4 regions of the Pseudoalteromonas sp. CO109Y genome follow, and region 3 is predicted to be linked to each of the others. Evidence: predicted binding sites of a transcription regulator. Region 3 holds the regulator's gene; each other region holds the start of a gene.
The links. The regulator sigma-54, encoded in region 3, starts transcription at its own class of promoters, with help from an activator protein. The targets are predictions, from matches to a motif close to GTTGGCACGNNNNTNGNNT.

Region 1 (4,008 bases), on a different contig from region 3:
ATCAACTAAATAGGAATTGTAAGGTCATAGCGGACACCTCCCAGTTCGCTATGAGCAGCTGTAATATGCCAGTTATGGGCTTCGACAATTTGTTTTACTATCGCAAGCCCAATTCCTGAACCCGATTGTTTCACTGTTTTTAAGTCTGGCACTCTATAAAGATGGTCAAAAATCTTTGCTAAACTTTCATCGCTGACACCAGGGGCTGAATCTTCATAGCAGATTAAGAGCTGAGTTTGGTTTTGGCTAATCGTCAAATTAATCTTACCAGGGTGATTTGTGTACTTAAGTGAATTACTGATTAAGTTTGCAAATAACTGTGAAAGCCGTGTTGCATCGCACTCAAAGTTTAATTCATCAGCAACATTTTGTGAGAATCTCACTTCAAATTTATCAAGCTGGATTGCCATATCTGCGTGCAAGATTTGGAAATACTCAGCTGCATTAAGTGTTGTTACGTTGAGCTGAAAGCTGCTTTGCTCTAAAAGTGAAATTTTATTTAAATCAGTGACTAAAGTTGCCATATCGGTGATTTTTTGGTTGAGTTTTTCGTATGTAAGCTCATTAAATTGAGTTAAGCCTGCTTGGAGCGTTTCAAGGTGTAAGCGCAACCCGGTTAATGGACCACTTAACTCGTGAGCAACTTGTGATAATAACTTACTACGTTGACTGATTTGTTTATCGAGATAATTTCGGCGCTGTTCAATAAGCTGTTTTCTCTGTCTTATTCTTAATAAAGCAATGCCCATTACAGCTAAAAGCAGGCTAAATAATAAAATGCTGTATAAGATAGTTTGGCGCTGTGAAGCAATTGCTTGGCTTTTTTCATTGTCTTGGAGCTTTAAATCTTGAATGGCCAAATCGCGGTCGCGCATCGCAATGGAGTTTTGCAGCTCCGCTAAACGTTGATTGTAGTTGTTGCGGGCAAAGCCTTTTTCAAGCTCTGTAATAGTCCGTTGGTACGACAATGCCTGTTTGTAATCAGCTTGTTGTACTGCCACAGTGATCAAATGTTCTAGGGCTGTGATTTGCTTTTGCAGCTTATTTTTTTGGTTGCTTAACTTGTAGGCCTGCTCAGCAAAATGTTTAGCTTGTTCGTGCTCAGTAGAGCCAATGTATAGCTTTGCTAATGTGAGTAATACATCAATATATAAGTGATCGTCTTGCTTGAGTTCAGTGATCACTTGTTTTTCAATGGTTAATGCTTGAGTTGATTTATCGACTTCGAGCAAATTTATCGCAATATTATGGTTTGCCCAGGCAGTATTTCGTGCGCTGTTATAACTTGCGAACACCTGTTGAGCCTCTTGTGCGTATTCAAGTGCTGCATCGTAGTTTTTTAGCCCATATTCGCATTGGGATAGTTTAACTAAACTATGTCCGATATCAGAAAGTGAACCTGTTTGCCTATCAAAACTAAGGGCTATAATAAACTCGTTCTTTGCTTTTTCGTATTGTTCTAAATCTAAATAACTTTGGGCAATTGAATAACTTATGCCAGCTTGTAACGAGATAGACGGCGACATCTGTTGAATAACTTCACGGCGTTTTAGCTTATATTCGAGTGCAAGTGTTAAGCGGTCTAACTGTTCAAGATTACGCGAATAACCATGATAGAGCATTTCTTTTTGCTTTAAGGTTAATTCGCGATTGTTGTCGTGAATATAAACTTCAAGAAAGTTTAAGGCTGCTTGATACTCGCCAGCATTATGATAAGCACTGACAAGACTCGCCACGGCATCAATTTCATAATGGGTAAGTTGTAAGCGCTGAAATAGGGCGACATTTTGTTGCGATAAATAAATTGCGGTTTCTAAGTCACTTTTTCTATATGCCAACCGTGCTTTCGCTAGATACAACTCGCTGTAAATGGGGGAGTCTTTTTTGTATTTTGGGCCCGCTTCAAGTTCATCAATGATAGTTTGCGCTTGTTGAAATTGGCCGAGGTGTATGTGAACGTGAATTAATCTAACGTTATAACTTACTTGTTCTGCAAGGCTGGCAGACTCAATAAGCTTTTTATCGATGGTTTTTAAATAGTCATATCGTTTTTGGTAGTCACTGATTGTTCTGGCTTCATCAATGTTTTGTTGCAGTGTTGATGCAAAAGCACTGTTCATTGATAAGGCAAAGTACAGAATTACAGAGGCTTTAAGTTTCATAGTGGGGTTTATTATTATTTTTATTCCTAACTAGTCTAGCATGCCATTCTTTTAAGTGGGAATGATTTGCTTTTATAGCTAAAAAGAATTGCATTATGCAACTATGCCTCTTGCATCTTGCAAATACTCAGTCTGATTTTTCATAACACCTTGTTATAGCGTGAGTTATATTTTGGAATGGTTACTGCTTTGAGTAATAACACATCCACAGGAGAGTGTAATTATGAAAAGTAACATACCCGCTTACCTAATAACCGCACTTGCAACAGGCTTTGTAAGTGCTGCACCATTTGAACAGTGCCCGAGTAAGGCATTTTTGATTCAAGGTTCGCCTGCGCAAATGTTTGGCGTTGACCTAGTTTCTGCCAAAACCACCGTGCTTGCAGCGTCAATGGATTTTACAACAGAGGCGAATAACGACAGCGTAAATGCGGTTGGCTTTAATTATCAAGACCAGTACATGTATGGCTTTAGCAAACAAGCCCCAAGAAGTGTTGTACGTATTGGTGACGATTATGTTTTACAACGTTTGATTGTAAATGGTCTGCCAGATACCAATTTTTATGTTGGTGATATTCATGTGAATAGTGAAACTAATCAGGCGGTTTACTATTTATACCACCCTAAATTTGGTTTATATGGCATTGATTTAACTGAAGAGGCCGACGAGTACCAGGCTCAATTAGTTGCAGGCTCAGCAAGCTGGAATTTAGCTATTTATGATTTTGCTTTTCACCCACATAGCAATCTTTTGTATGCGGTTGAGTCAAACGGCGACCTTTATGAAATAAATTTAGATAACCAGACACCCACTTTTGTCGCTAACCTCGACATAGCCGGCGATACTGGCGCTAATGGTGCAGGTTACTTTGATGTACAAGGTCAGTTTTATTTTAGTAATAACCGCAGCGGTAAAATCCATAAAGTAGATTTAAGCACCAGCCCTGTGGTTGGTTATACACCTACCGCAGCAGTTTTTACCTTAGGGCCAACATCGAATCAAAATGATGGTGCACGCTGTGCTATTGCGGAAGTAAAAGTAACTGATAACTCAATCGACTTTGGTGATGCACCTATGCCATATAAAACAGCGCTTGCTGATAGTGGTGCCCGCCATCTGTTTGACCCTAATGAAGACCAATCAAATTTAGTTTATTTAGGAGCCGTTGTTGATGGTGAAAACATTAACACTCCGGCAGATTTACAGGCTTCACCCGTCGATAGCTCAGATGATGGGGTTAAATTTGTCACTGATTTTGTTGCAGGCTCTACCAGCCAGATAATTGTGACCGCTCCTAATGATAATGGTTATTTATATGCTTGGTTCGATTGGGATCAAAATTTCCAGTTTGATCCAGACGAAATCACAGTAAGTAAATACAGCTTAAATCAAGGTGATAACAGTGTGCTGGTTGATGTACCGAGTGATGCTGTGATGGGAGCAACATGGGCACGCTTTCGTGTAACCGATGGCAGCGAGGCTAACCCAATTACCGCAAGTGGTGGGGTAACAGGCGGCGAAGTCGAGGATTACCCGGTAACAACATATGGAAGTTTGGTATATCCAAGTGAGAATGGCTGGGTAACCCTTGCCTATGAAGATCAATGGCCTTTTGCTGGTGATTATGACTTTAATGATTTAGTTGTGAACTACCGTACTACATTGATTGATAAAGAAGGCCAGGCCATTGGTTACAAAATAGAAGGTGAGTTGGTTGGAATTGGTGCTGATTTTCATAATGGCTTTGCAGTTCGTTTGTATCAAACGATAGCCGATGATGTTGATAAACGAATATTAAGAAGTCAGATAGATACAAGTTCAATTAATTTAACGATAAATGGCGAA
Region 2 (4,008 bases), on a different contig from region 3:
TTGCATTGCCCAACACATAAAAAGGGTTGTAAACAAGCTTAGGTACAAGAATATGAATCAGCGCTGAAACATTTTGATACCTATAGGTTACAAAAAGATCTTGACCGAATGATACCCTAGGGTTACATTGATACCTATAGGTTACATTTGAGTTTAAAATAAAAGGAAACGATTATGTCTAAGCAAGATATCAAAACGGAAGAAAAGTTTATGAGTCATAACGCATGGTTTTCAATATTCATGGGAGTCACGTTATTAATTATTAGTGTTTACCCAATGCTCAAGCAAACATCAGTACCGTTACTGTTTATTGGTGGTGCCGCATTTATTGGTTCATTCTTTATGTTTGTAATTAGAGGTGGATTTACATGGAAACTTGGCTATCGCCTTACATATAAGGATGAATTTTTAAATACGATTGATACCATCGCTTATAAACATGTTGTGCTTGGATTACTTTTTAGCATGGGGGCTATTTTTTTATTGTCTGGCGAACTTGCTTTAAATGTATCTCATAGCATGATGGCCACATTTTACCTTGCCTTGATGTGTTTGATATATGGCGTATCAATTCTTTGGCAAAGTAGAGACTAGGTATAAAAGTGCAAAATAATATCGCTAAATTCCGTAAAGATAAGGGCTTATCGCAGCAAGAACTTGCTGATGCCATTGCAGTATCACGTAAAACCATTAGCACAGTTGAAACAGGCCGCTTTATACCCTCGGTGATTATCGCGTTAAAAATTGCTGCTCACTTTGAACTCAGTGTTGAGCAATTATTTACACTCGATGACAATGATTAATTAACCATGTCAGTCGCAATCTTACTTATAAATTATCAGTAAGATTGCATCATTTCATTACTTCGGTATGATGCACGACCCTGTTGTTTTTGCACCCTGTGTACTAAAATTAAACAACCCAATTTGGTCAAAACTGGAGTATCGATTAAGCATGAAGAAACTGCTTATTTCACCGTCAAAAATGGCGCTTGGCGAGCAAGAAAGTCAAATTTATCAAAATATCCTCAAGCAAGCCTCTGATATCAGCTTAAACCTTATGGCAGTTAAAGTAGAAAACCACCCTGAAGACTTTTTAGGTTGGTGCTATGAGCTATTAAGTGCAAGCCGTGATCGCATTAACTACGATCTGTTAGAAGATAAGCAATTACCCACTCTTAAAAAACTTCATGACTTATTAATTTCTGCAATCAGTTTTTTGCAGTTAAAAACATTAAGGGTTGCGCCATGGCCTGTTATTGCAGGCTTCATCGAGCAGCATAAAGAGCTTGTAGCCCTTGATGAGCAATTACGTTTAGCTAATTACATTGCTGCAATTAAATCGCAATCCCTAAAAGAGATGATCCCAGAAGACCGTTTAGCTTTTTCTGGTAAACACAGTGCCTCGCTTGATCCAAGCAACTATAACTTCGACGTTGAATGGTTTGCTTCTACTAAGAACGCAAAAGGTTTCCACCAAATGTTGAGTGATTTACCAGGTGCGTTCGATGAGGCGCTTGTACACATTCCACTTGAGGGTGAAGTAACGCAAGAACATTATCAGCATTTTATGGTTGCTTACTTCATGGCATTTAATGGCAGCGATGAAAAGCCAACGCTTGCTCCTGCTACTCGCTTACTTGCGATGCGCCGACCTGACGTGTTTACACCAATCGTAAATAGTAAACTTGATGCCCTTTGTGCGGCATTAGGCATTACTAAGCTAAATAACCGCGATTTTGAGCGCTACTGGCAAGATGTTGTTGAAGCCATTCATAGTATGCCTTGGTTCAAAATGGCCAGTGCAGCAAATGAGCTTGAACAATCTCTGGTTGAAATCAAAGCCCTATTGCCTAGCTTCTTTTATTATGCAGATAAAAGTACCGCTGATAACTCTAACTATATTAAGTTGTTAAACAAACCTAAGAGTACCACAAGCTCAGCAGGTAAAAAGACCGTACGCCGTGGCAAAGAATCAGCAGAGATACTGGTGGACCGAGCATTAGCAAGTGATGATATCCCTGAACATATCAAAGCTAAGCGCGATTCAATCATCAGTGAAGTTGAAAAAGGCCGCAGTGTTGAAGAAACCATTACTCTAATGCGTGCAATTTTCGGCTAAGTTACTCTCAAATAAGCAAAACCCGGTTGCTTCGCAATTGTGCAACCGGGTTATTTTTTGCACCACACATGTGCGCATGAACAATTCAAATAACCATCCTTTTCACAATTAAACAAGTTTAAAAGCCTGTTTTTAAAGCCTTTAAGCATAAAATATCCCGTTCAAAATTAACTTGGCACAACCAGTGCAATATCGTATCCAGACAACACATAGAAAATGTCCTCAAATAATAACCAGACTGCAATCTGAAAATGGGACAAAATCAACATAACAACAGGATACAGAAACATGCTAAAACTAAAAAAAACGGTCGCAGCAAGCGCCCTTGCGCTATTAACTTTGAGCTCAACATATAGCTATGCAGAAGTCACAGCAAACGCTGCGGCAACTTCAAACTACTTATGGCGTGGTCAAGAACAAACCGGCGGTGATGCTGCAATCCAAGGTGGTATCGACTACGCAAGTGAATCTGGCTTTTATGCGGGTACTTGGGTATCGAATGCTAGCTGGGCTGACGACATGACTTACGAGCTAGACCTTTATGCTGGTTTTGGCGGTGAAATCAATGAAACCTTTAGCTACGATGTTGGCTACATTTATTATGCATACCCAGATGCAGCATCTTATACAGATGCAGACTTCTCTGAAATCTACGGTAGCATTAGCATGGGTAGCTTCACCTTTGGTGCAGCAGTCCTAGCAACATCAGCAGCAAGCGGTGACGGTACAGATTTTGGTGACTCTCTATATTTAAATGCTGACTACAGTTTCCCAGTTGGCAGTACCGGTGCAGAAATGGCCCTTCACTTAGGTCATTACTCAGGGGATTTCATTGGTGATGATGACATCATCGACTACGGTGTTTCTGTGTCGAAAGACGGCTTTACTTTCGGTCTTTCAGACAACGACATTGATGGTTCAGATGTAAAAGTGTACGTCGCTTACGCGGTTGATTTCACTTTATAAAGAATGTGTTACTTGCTGCAACACGAAGGGCCGTTAAGGCCCTTTTCTCGTTTTGGGCTATATATTAAGGCACACTATGCCCGGTTGAGCCTTGCCAAATGCGATACCATTGTTCACGGTTCATAGTAAGCTGCTTAGCTTCAACAGCTGATTTAACACGCTCAATATTACCCGTACCAAGTACCACAGACGGTGCACTTGGGTGCATTAACAGCCAAGCACAAACAACTTGATCAATGGCTGTGGCGCCAATTTCAGCTCCAACCTGCTCCAACACTGCACGTAAACGCACCGCTTTTTCATCATCACTTGAGAATATACGACCCCCAGCTAGTGGTGACCAAAGCATAGGTTTGATATCGAGCAATTGGCATTGGTCTAAGCTACCATCATCAAGGGCTTTCATTTCGTAAGGTGAAAACTCAATTTGATTAGTCACAAGCTCAAAGTCTAAACGCGACTGCAACAAGCTAAATTGCGATGGGGTAAAATTAGATACACCAAAATCAATCACGTCACCATTTGCTTTTAGGGTATTAAATGCTTGTGCCATTTCATCGGCGTTCATTAAGTAATCAGGGCGATGGATAAGTAATACATCTAAACGATCAGTGTTGAAGTTTTTAAGTGACTGCTGTGCTGAGGCAATTATATGCGCGGCACTTGAATCATAATGGTTTGCTTTGCCTTGTAATCCTAGGCTTGCAAACGCAGGCTTAATACCACACTTGGTGATTATTTTGATTTCATCACGAATACTTGGTTTTAGTTTAAGTGCTTTACCAAATTCGGCTTCACAACCGTATTCACCGTAGATGTCAGCATGATCAGTATGTGAAACTCCCATATCGATTGCATTTTCTAAAAAACTTAAGCATTGCTGTGGCGTTATCTGCCAATCTAGCAAGCGCCAGAACCCTA
Region 3 (4,008 bases):
TAGTCAGGTAACTGCGGTTATTGCGCTCTAAGTGCGGTAACCAAGTTTGCACAAAGGTTTGTATTTGCCACGTAAATTTTTGCACTATGTTGTGGCTAGCTAGGTAATCTTTGACTGGTTGGTCAAGGCCTGTTAGTGGCTTTAAATCAGGTTCCCAGTGTGGGTTAGGTAAAAAGCGTGCGTCAAAAACGTAGTCCGCTTCTTTTGGAATACCATGCTTAAAGCCAAACGACATAAAGGTAATAATTAGCTTTTTATCTTTTTTACCTAAAATCTTTTCGCGAATTGATTCTGCTAACTGATGAACACTCAGATCCGTGGTATCAATCATAAAGTCAGCGCGAGTGATCAACACATCAAGCAGGATTTTTTCTTGTTTAATGGCCAGATCAAGCGGCAAAGAATCAATAGATAGTGGATGCAAGCGGCGTGTTTCTGAAAAGCGCTTGATCAGAGTTTGGTCATCACTGTCTAAATAGAATAGTGTTGGGTTTGCGAAACCTGGCAGGTACTCAAGAATATCATTAAATTCTTGCTGCTCTTTCGGTAAGTTACGTACGTCGATACTGACCGCTATTTTATCGTAGTTATCAGACACACTACGTACGAGCGAAGGCAGTAAATTAACCGGAATATTATCAACGCAATAATAGCCTAAGTCTTCAAGTACTCGTAAAGCGACCGATTTACCTGAGCCTGAGCGACCGCTGATAATTATTAATTCCATTTATGCCTCTGCTGATATGACCTGAAACAGTTGCTGATCGGTAGTAGCACTACGCAGCTGTTTACAAAACTCTTTATCTTTAAGTCTATCAGCAATTGTTGATAAGGTCTTTAGGTGAAGCTGACAGTCACCATCTGGTACGATGAGTGCCACAAAAATATCAACTGGACGATTATCAATTGCATCAAAATTAATAGGGGATTCACTCACTATCACAAATGCATGAGGCTCATCTGCGCCGCTCATTCGGCCATGTGGAATAGCAATACCTCGGCCAATGCCGGTGCTGCCTAGTTTTTCTCGGTTGAGTAAAGCATCTAGGATATCTTGTTGCGATAAATGAGGAAGCTGCTGGTGGGCCAGTTCGCTGATATATTCAAGAATTCTTTTTTTGCTATTAAAAAGGACCGCAGCTTTGCTGCAGTCCTGGTTAGTAAGTGAACTTAGTTTCATAATTTAATGTCGAGCTAATTTCTCTTTGTGTTTAATGACTTGGCGATCAAGTTTATCGATCAGTGAGTCAATGGCTGCGTACATATCTTGATGTTCTGTTGAAGCGAATAATTCGCCTCCGTTTACATGTAAAGTTGCTTCTGCTTTTTGGCTTAATTTTTCTACATCTAGAATGACATGAACATTATTAATATGGTCAAAATGCCTTTCTAGTTTTGCAAACTTGGTGTTTACATAGTCTCTTAATGAATCTGTGATTTCTACATGACGACCAGTTAAATTTAGTTGCATAAGCATTTTTCCTTCTATGTAAAACGTCTAAATCAGACTCTTACGCTGATTAGACGGAGGTATTGCTAGAGACTCACGATATTTTGCAATTGTACGTCTAGCTACTTTAATTCCTTGCTCAGCCAATATATCTGCAATTTTGCTATCACTCAATGGTTTAGCTGAGTTTTCTGCAGCGACTAACTTCTTGATTAAAGCGCGTATTGCTGTAGAAGAACACTCACCACCATTTTCGGTGCTGACATGGCTTGAGAAGAAATATTTCAACTCAAAAATACCCCGTGGGGTATGCATATATTTTTGCGTTGTTACCCGTGAAATCGTCGATTCATGCATTTCGACCATTTCAGCAACATCATTTAGCACCATCGGCTTCATTGCCTCAGGGCCATGCTCAAAGAAAGCTTGTTGTTGTTGAACGATACAGTTGGTCACTTTTAATAGCGTATCGTTACGGCTTTCTAAGCTCTTAATAAACCACTTTGCTTCTTGTAAGTGAGAGCGAATAAATTGGCTGTCGCTACTTGATTTAACAGAGCGAGACATCGCCGCATATTGGCTGTTCACTCTAATCTTTGGCATACAATCTGGGTTTAACTCGACTACCCAGCGGCCTTTCACTTTTTTCACTGATACATCAGGTATAACGTACTCAGATTCTTCGCGTACTATGCTATCCGCAGGCTTAGGATTTAAGCTGTGAATAAGCGTCATCACTTCTTTAAGCTCATTTTCTTTAAGCTTAGTCTTTTTCATCAAAGTTCGATAGTCGCGACTCGCTAATAATTCGATATGCTCAGATAAAACCATTTTAGTTTCAGCTAAATATGGCGTATCGGCATCGAATTGGCGTAGCTGAATGCACAGGCATTCTTGTAAACTGCGCGCGCCAATACCCACAGGATCAAATAACTGAATTCTTTTTAAGACCGCTTCGACTTCATCAAGTTCGATTTCTTCTTCATCGTTATTTTGATTAAAGCTTTCGACGATATCTTCACAGCTTACCGTTAAAATACCTGAGTCATCGATAGCTTCTACAATTGCCACAGCAATCGCTTCATCAGTAGGGCTAAATGGCGTGAGTTGCAATTGCCACATCAGGTATTCGTGAAGGGTTTCGGTTGATGCTCCCTGATAGATAGATTCATCTTCAGGCATTGGCCCTGACGATGTTGAAGGGGCGGCACTCATGTACTCATCCCAGGTAACATCCATTGCTAAGTCATCGCTTACGGTGTCTTTATTGAGAGCATCACTACTTTCTTGCTCGTACTCGCTAGGTGCTTCTTCGGCAGACGCGCTGACTTGTACATCGTCAGATTCAGCTTTTTGCTCATTCTTGCCGGTGCTTTCTTCGTTGTAATCCGCTTCTTCCACTTCAAGTAGAGGATTACTATCAAGCGCTTCTTGAATTTCTTGCTGGAGATCCAATGTACTGAGCTGCAACAAACGAATAGCTTGTTGCAGTTGTGGAGTCATTGTAAGTTGCTGGCCCATGCGCAGCTGTAATGATTGCCTCATGTATCCCTAACAATCCTTTTTAAGTTATCGATACCTGTATAAACACAGTTATCGATTTATTGTCATTGTTATAAGTCTAGCAGATGCTCTAGTCGCTGGCGTAATGGTTACAGCCTGAATTGCTCGCCTAGATATACATCGCGTACAGTTTGGTCTGCTAATACGTGCTCAGGTGTGCCTGATGCAATTAGCTCCCCATGAGAAACAATGTAGGCTTTTTCACAAACATCAAGGGTTTCTCGAACATTATGGTCAGTAATTAGTACACCGATACCACGATTTTTTAGGTGCTCAATAATTTTCTTTATATCTAACACTGAAATTGGATCAACACCAGCAAAAGGCTCATCTAAAAGGATAAATTTAGGATTAGCGGCTAATGCGCGAGCAATTTCTACACGGCGTCGCTCACCACCTGACAGCGCCATACCTTGGCTGTCACGAATGTGTTGAATACTAAACTCATCAAGTAAGCTATTGAGTGTTTCTTCGCGGGTGGTTTTATTTAGATCTTTACGAGTTTCTAAAATGGCCATCAAGTTTTGGTAAACCGTCAACTTTCGAAAAATTGACGATTCTTGTGGCAGATAGCCAATACCTAAACGCGCACGGCTATGCATTGGTAAAAGGGTGATATCGTTATCATCAATACTGATTTTACCTTTGTCGCTAGGTACTAGGCCTACAATCATATAGAAGGTCGTTGTTTTACCTGCGCCATTTGGACCAAGCAAGCCAACAATACTGCCAGCTTCAACTTCAAGACCGACATTTTTAACCACTTGGCGGCCTTTGTAGCTTTTAGCTAAAAGCTCTGCTTTTAATGTGCTCATGGTTGGCCTTTATTATCTTTTTTATTTTCAACAGGCACTAAAATAGTGTGTACACGATCTGTTGAATTTTCGTCTTTTTCAGCACTGATCAGCTGCTGTGCCATATCATAGGTAATGCTTTTTGCTGTTACTTTTTGACCTGCTTGAGTAACTTCAGCTTCACCATTTAAGGTTAAGAAG
Region 4 (4,008 bases), on a different contig from region 3:
TGAAACCAGACGCTTACAAAAGCGAGTTGCACATATGCAGCGCTTAAGTGCGCTTGGCAAAATGGTTGCTTCGCTTGCTCATCAGGTCAGAACTCCGTTATCAGCTGCCATGCTTTATGCCGCAAATTTAGGCTCAAAGCGTTTGCCAGAAAGCTCGCGTGGTAACTTTCATACAAAATTAATGTCGCGTTTAAAAGATTTAGAAACCCAAGTGAACGATATGCTGTTATTTGCCAAAAGTGGTGAGCAACAAGTGGTCGAAAGCGTTTCAATGCAACAGTTACTTAATGAAGTAAAAGCCGGTGCTGATGCTATGGTTGCACAGAATAACAGTGAACTTAGCGTGAACTTGCCAGAGCCTGATATTGAAATTATGGGTAATAAAACTGCTCTGGCGAGTGCTATTCAAAACCTGATCCACAATAGTATTCAAATTATTGGCTCTGAGGCTGTGGTAACCCTGAGTGCCGAACGTGACGAAACGAGCGAAAACTGTGTTCGCATCAGTGTCAGTGATAATGGCCCAGGTGTTGATTTACGTCATGCCAACAAATTATTCGAACCTTTTTACACTACCAAAAGCCAAGGCACGGGGCTTGGACTTGCTGTTGTAAGTTCAGTCGCCAATGCGCACCAAGGACGGGTTGAAGTGACTAATAATGCTCATGGGGGAGCATGTTTTAGTTTGATCTTGCCAATTAGTGCAGAACCAATGTCAGCGGAGGCAAAATGAATACTAACTCTATTTTAGTCGTTGAAGACGACGCAGGCTTACGAGAAGCACTGATTGATACCCTTGAAATGTCGGGTATTGATTGCGTTGCTGCAGATAGCGCCGAACAAGCGATGATCTTGCTTAAGCAAAATAGCTATTCATTGGTTGTTAGTGATGTGCAAATGGGCGCTATGAGCGGCCTTGACCTACTACGTAGCATTAAACTTAATTATCCTGAGCTGCCGGTATTAATGATGACGGCCTATGCCACTATTGATGATGCTGTAGAAGCAATGCGTTTAGGCGCGATTGATTACATGGCAAAGCCGTTTGCTCCAGAAGTTCTTCTTAACATGGTGAGTCGTTATTTGCCTGAAAAGGAAAAAGAAACCGATGGCCCAATCGTTGCCGATCCATCAAGTATTAAGCTATTAGAGCTCGCGAGCAAAGTTGCCCGTTCAGATGCCAGTGTCATGGTACTCGGCCCAAGTGGCTCGGGTAAAGAAGTGTTGGCTCGTTTTATCCATGATAAATCAAATCGTAGCGATGCCCCCTTTGTGGCTATTAACTGCGCTGCTATTCCTGAAAACATGCTTGAAGCAACCTTATTCGGTTACGAAAAAGGGGCGTTTACCGGCGCGATTCAAGCCTGTCCGGGTAAATTTGAGCAAGCTCAAGGTGGTACCATCTTACTTGATGAAATTACTGAGATGGATTTAGGCTTGCAAGCTAAATTACTGCGTGTACTTCAAGAGCGCGAAGTAGAGCGCTTAGGCGGTCGTAAAACCATAGAGCTTGATGTTCGCGTACTTGCTACAAGTAACCGAGATTTGAAAGAAGCGGTGAGCGAAAACCTATTTAGAGAAGATTTATATTATCGCTTAAATGTATTCCCGCTAATGTGGAAACCATTAGCAGAGCGTCCTGGCGACATTATTGTATTGGCTGAGCATTTAATAGAGCGTCATTGCCTGAACAGTAAAGAGCCTATTGCTCAACTAAGTGAGGGGGCGAAACAAAAGCTGCTATCGCATGCTTGGCCAGGTAACGTACGAGAGCTTGATAACGTTATTCAACGGGCGTTGATATTATGCGATGGTAATAGTATTCATCAAGATGATGTCTTTATTGAGGAGTTGCTTACGGTGGATATCAAGCCAGTCGCTACGCCACCACACAACGCACCGGTATATCAAGAACAACCTGTTGAAGTTAATTTAGATACCGTGCCACAAGTGAGTGAGCAAGGTAATTACAAAGACGAGCTGAAAGACAAAGAGCATCGTATTATTTTAGAAACCTTAGCGCGCTGTAATGGTAAGCGCAAAGAGGTTGCAGAAACCTTAGGTATTAGTCCGCGCACGTTACGTTATAAACTGGCGCAAATGCGAGACTTGGGTATAGCCTTACCTGCATAAACTCCTTCCAAAAAGTTACTCAAACAAGCTCACATTTTTGTGAGCTTGTTTGCTGTCAAAACTCTGACATGCAAAATTAATGATTCAAGCTATTGAATTTGTTGGTTTTATTTTGTGGCACGGTTTGTGCTTTATCAGTGCATAAGTAAACTGCATTGTCAGAGAGTATTATGAAAGTTCAAAACAGCGCATTATTTCAAGAAATGCAAGCTATGGCTTCAGAAGTAGGCCGTAGTAACTCAATTAATAATTTACCAACTCAAACTCAGCCAACATCGTCGGCACAGTTTGGTGATTTACTTACCAATGCACTTGATACAGTGAATGGCTTACAACAAGACGCTAAGCAAAAAGTAACAGCAATGGAAATGGGCGACCGCAGTGTTTCTTTAGCAGACGTAATGATTGCTTCGCAAAAATCATCAGTCGCTTTTGAAGCTACGGTGCAAGTTCGAAATAAACTTGTTGAAGCTTATAAAGAAATCATGAACATGCCTGTGTAACTAGGTAGTGGAGAATTATTGTGGCGCAATCTAATCAATCAACTGATCTAGCCTTAGCAGGCGGCGGTATCGACTCAACCGATACTGATGATCAACAAGAGCAAAAGTCAGGCTACCTAAGTGCCTTAAACGGTGTAGATGTTTTACGCCAGGTTACTTTAGTGATCGCTTTGGCAATCTGTTTGGCTATCGCAATTTTTATTATTATTTGGGCTCGTCAACCAGATATGCGTCCGCTTGGCAAAATGCCAACGGAAGAGCTTATTCAAACGCTGGACTTTTTAGACGCTCAAAAGATTGATTACGAACTTGATGGTAACGTCATCTCTGTTGAAGAAGGTGAATACCAAAACATTAAATTATTGATGGCTCGTGAAGGCCTAGAGCAAGCGCCAAGCTCAGGTACTGACATCATCATGCAAGACATGGGGTTTGGTGTTAGCCAACGCCTTGAACGTGAACGTTTAAAACATGGTCGTGAGCAACAGCTTGCACGTACCATCGAAGAGCTAAAAAATGTTACTCGCGCCAAAGTACTTTTAGCTATTCCAAAAGAAAACGTATTTGCTCGTCGTGAAAAACAACCTTCAGCGACGGTAGTGCTCACCTTAAAACGCGGTCGTACACTTGACGGTGAAGAAGTTGACTCAGTAGTTGATATTGTTGCCTCAGCAGTACAAGGTTTATCGCCAGAGCGTGTTACTGTTACCGATCAAAATGGTCGCTTACTTAATTCAGGTTCACAAAACTCACTTGCTGCTCGCTCTCGTAAAGAGTATGAGATTGAACGTAAGCGTGAAGAAGAGTACTTAAATAAAATCGATAGCATCCTTATTCCAGTTGTAGGATTAGGTAACTATACCGCGCAAGTCGATTTAAACATGGACTTTAGTGCAGTCGAAGAAACACAAAAACGTTATAACCCAGACTTACCAGCAGTGCGCAGTGAAACCACGTTCGAAGAAAACAACATCGGTGGTCTTGCAGTGGGCATTCCAGGTGCGCTAACGAATCAGCCGCCAGTTAACTCTAATATTCCAGAAATTGCAGGCCAAGGTGGAGCAGGCTCAGCAACGAACCCAAGTCGCTCGCATAAAGAAGCAACACGTAACTACGAGCTTGATACAACAATTTCGCATAAGCGTCAGCAAACCGGTGTTATTCGTCGTATCAGTGTTTCAGTTGCCGTTGATTATGTACCGCAGGTGGGTGAAAATGGTGAAACAACCATGGTTCCTCGCTCTGTAGAAGCATTGTCAAATATTCGTCGTTTATTACAAGGCGGTGTTGGTTTTGATATGCAGCGTGGTGATGCGCTTGAGGTTGTTACAGTGCCATTTGTTCGTGAAGATGCTGGTGAAGCGATTGAAGT

Region 1: EXT43_RS04015 (LruC domain-containing protein) is a predicted target of sigma-54. The motif match lies at 2,334-2,352, and genes of this name have one in related genera.
Region 2: EXT43_RS16035 (TorF family putative porin) is a predicted target of sigma-54. The motif match lies at 2,293-2,311, and genes of this name have one in related genera.
Region 4: fliE (flagellar hook-basal body complex protein FliE) is a predicted target of sigma-54. The motif match lies at 2,247-2,265, and genes of this name have one in related genera.

The regions. Positions count from the first base shown of each region.
Region 1 covers NZ_SGPD01000011.1:259,395-263,402, reverse strand. The annotation lists gene EXT43_RS04025 (M28 family metallopeptidase) at 1-13, shown strand, start outside; gene EXT43_RS04020 (ATP-binding protein) at 6-2,162, opposite strand; gene EXT43_RS04015 (LruC domain-containing protein) at 2,386-4,008, shown strand, end outside.
Region 2 covers NZ_SGPD01000038.1:298,072-302,079, reverse strand. The annotation lists gene EXT43_RS16050 (hypothetical protein) at 175-594, shown strand; gene EXT43_RS16045 (helix-turn-helix transcriptional regulator) at 603-803, shown strand; gene EXT43_RS16040 (hypothetical protein) at 955-2,121, shown strand; gene EXT43_RS16035 (TorF family putative porin) at 2,410-3,087, shown strand; gene EXT43_RS16030 (aldo/keto reductase) at 3,152-4,008, opposite strand, start outside.
Region 3 covers NZ_SGPD01000006.1:16,017-20,024, forward strand. The annotation lists gene rapZ (RNase adapter RapZ) at 1-727, opposite strand, end outside; gene ptsN (PTS IIA-like nitrogen regulatory protein PtsN) at 728-1,180, opposite strand; gene hpf (ribosome hibernation promoting factor) at 1,184-1,471, opposite strand; gene EXT43_RS01030 (RNA polymerase factor sigma-54) at 1,499-2,995, opposite strand; gene lptB (LPS export ABC transporter ATP-binding protein) at 3,103-3,828, opposite strand; gene lptA (lipopolysaccharide transport periplasmic protein LptA) at 3,825-4,008, opposite strand, start outside.
Region 4 covers NZ_SGPD01000017.1:144,612-148,619, forward strand. The annotation lists gene EXT43_RS06845 (ATP-binding protein) at 1-733, shown strand, start outside; gene EXT43_RS06850 (sigma-54 dependent transcriptional regulator) at 730-2,133, shown strand; gene fliE (flagellar hook-basal body complex protein FliE) at 2,304-2,636, shown strand; gene fliF (flagellar basal-body MS-ring/collar protein FliF) at 2,657-4,008, shown strand, end outside.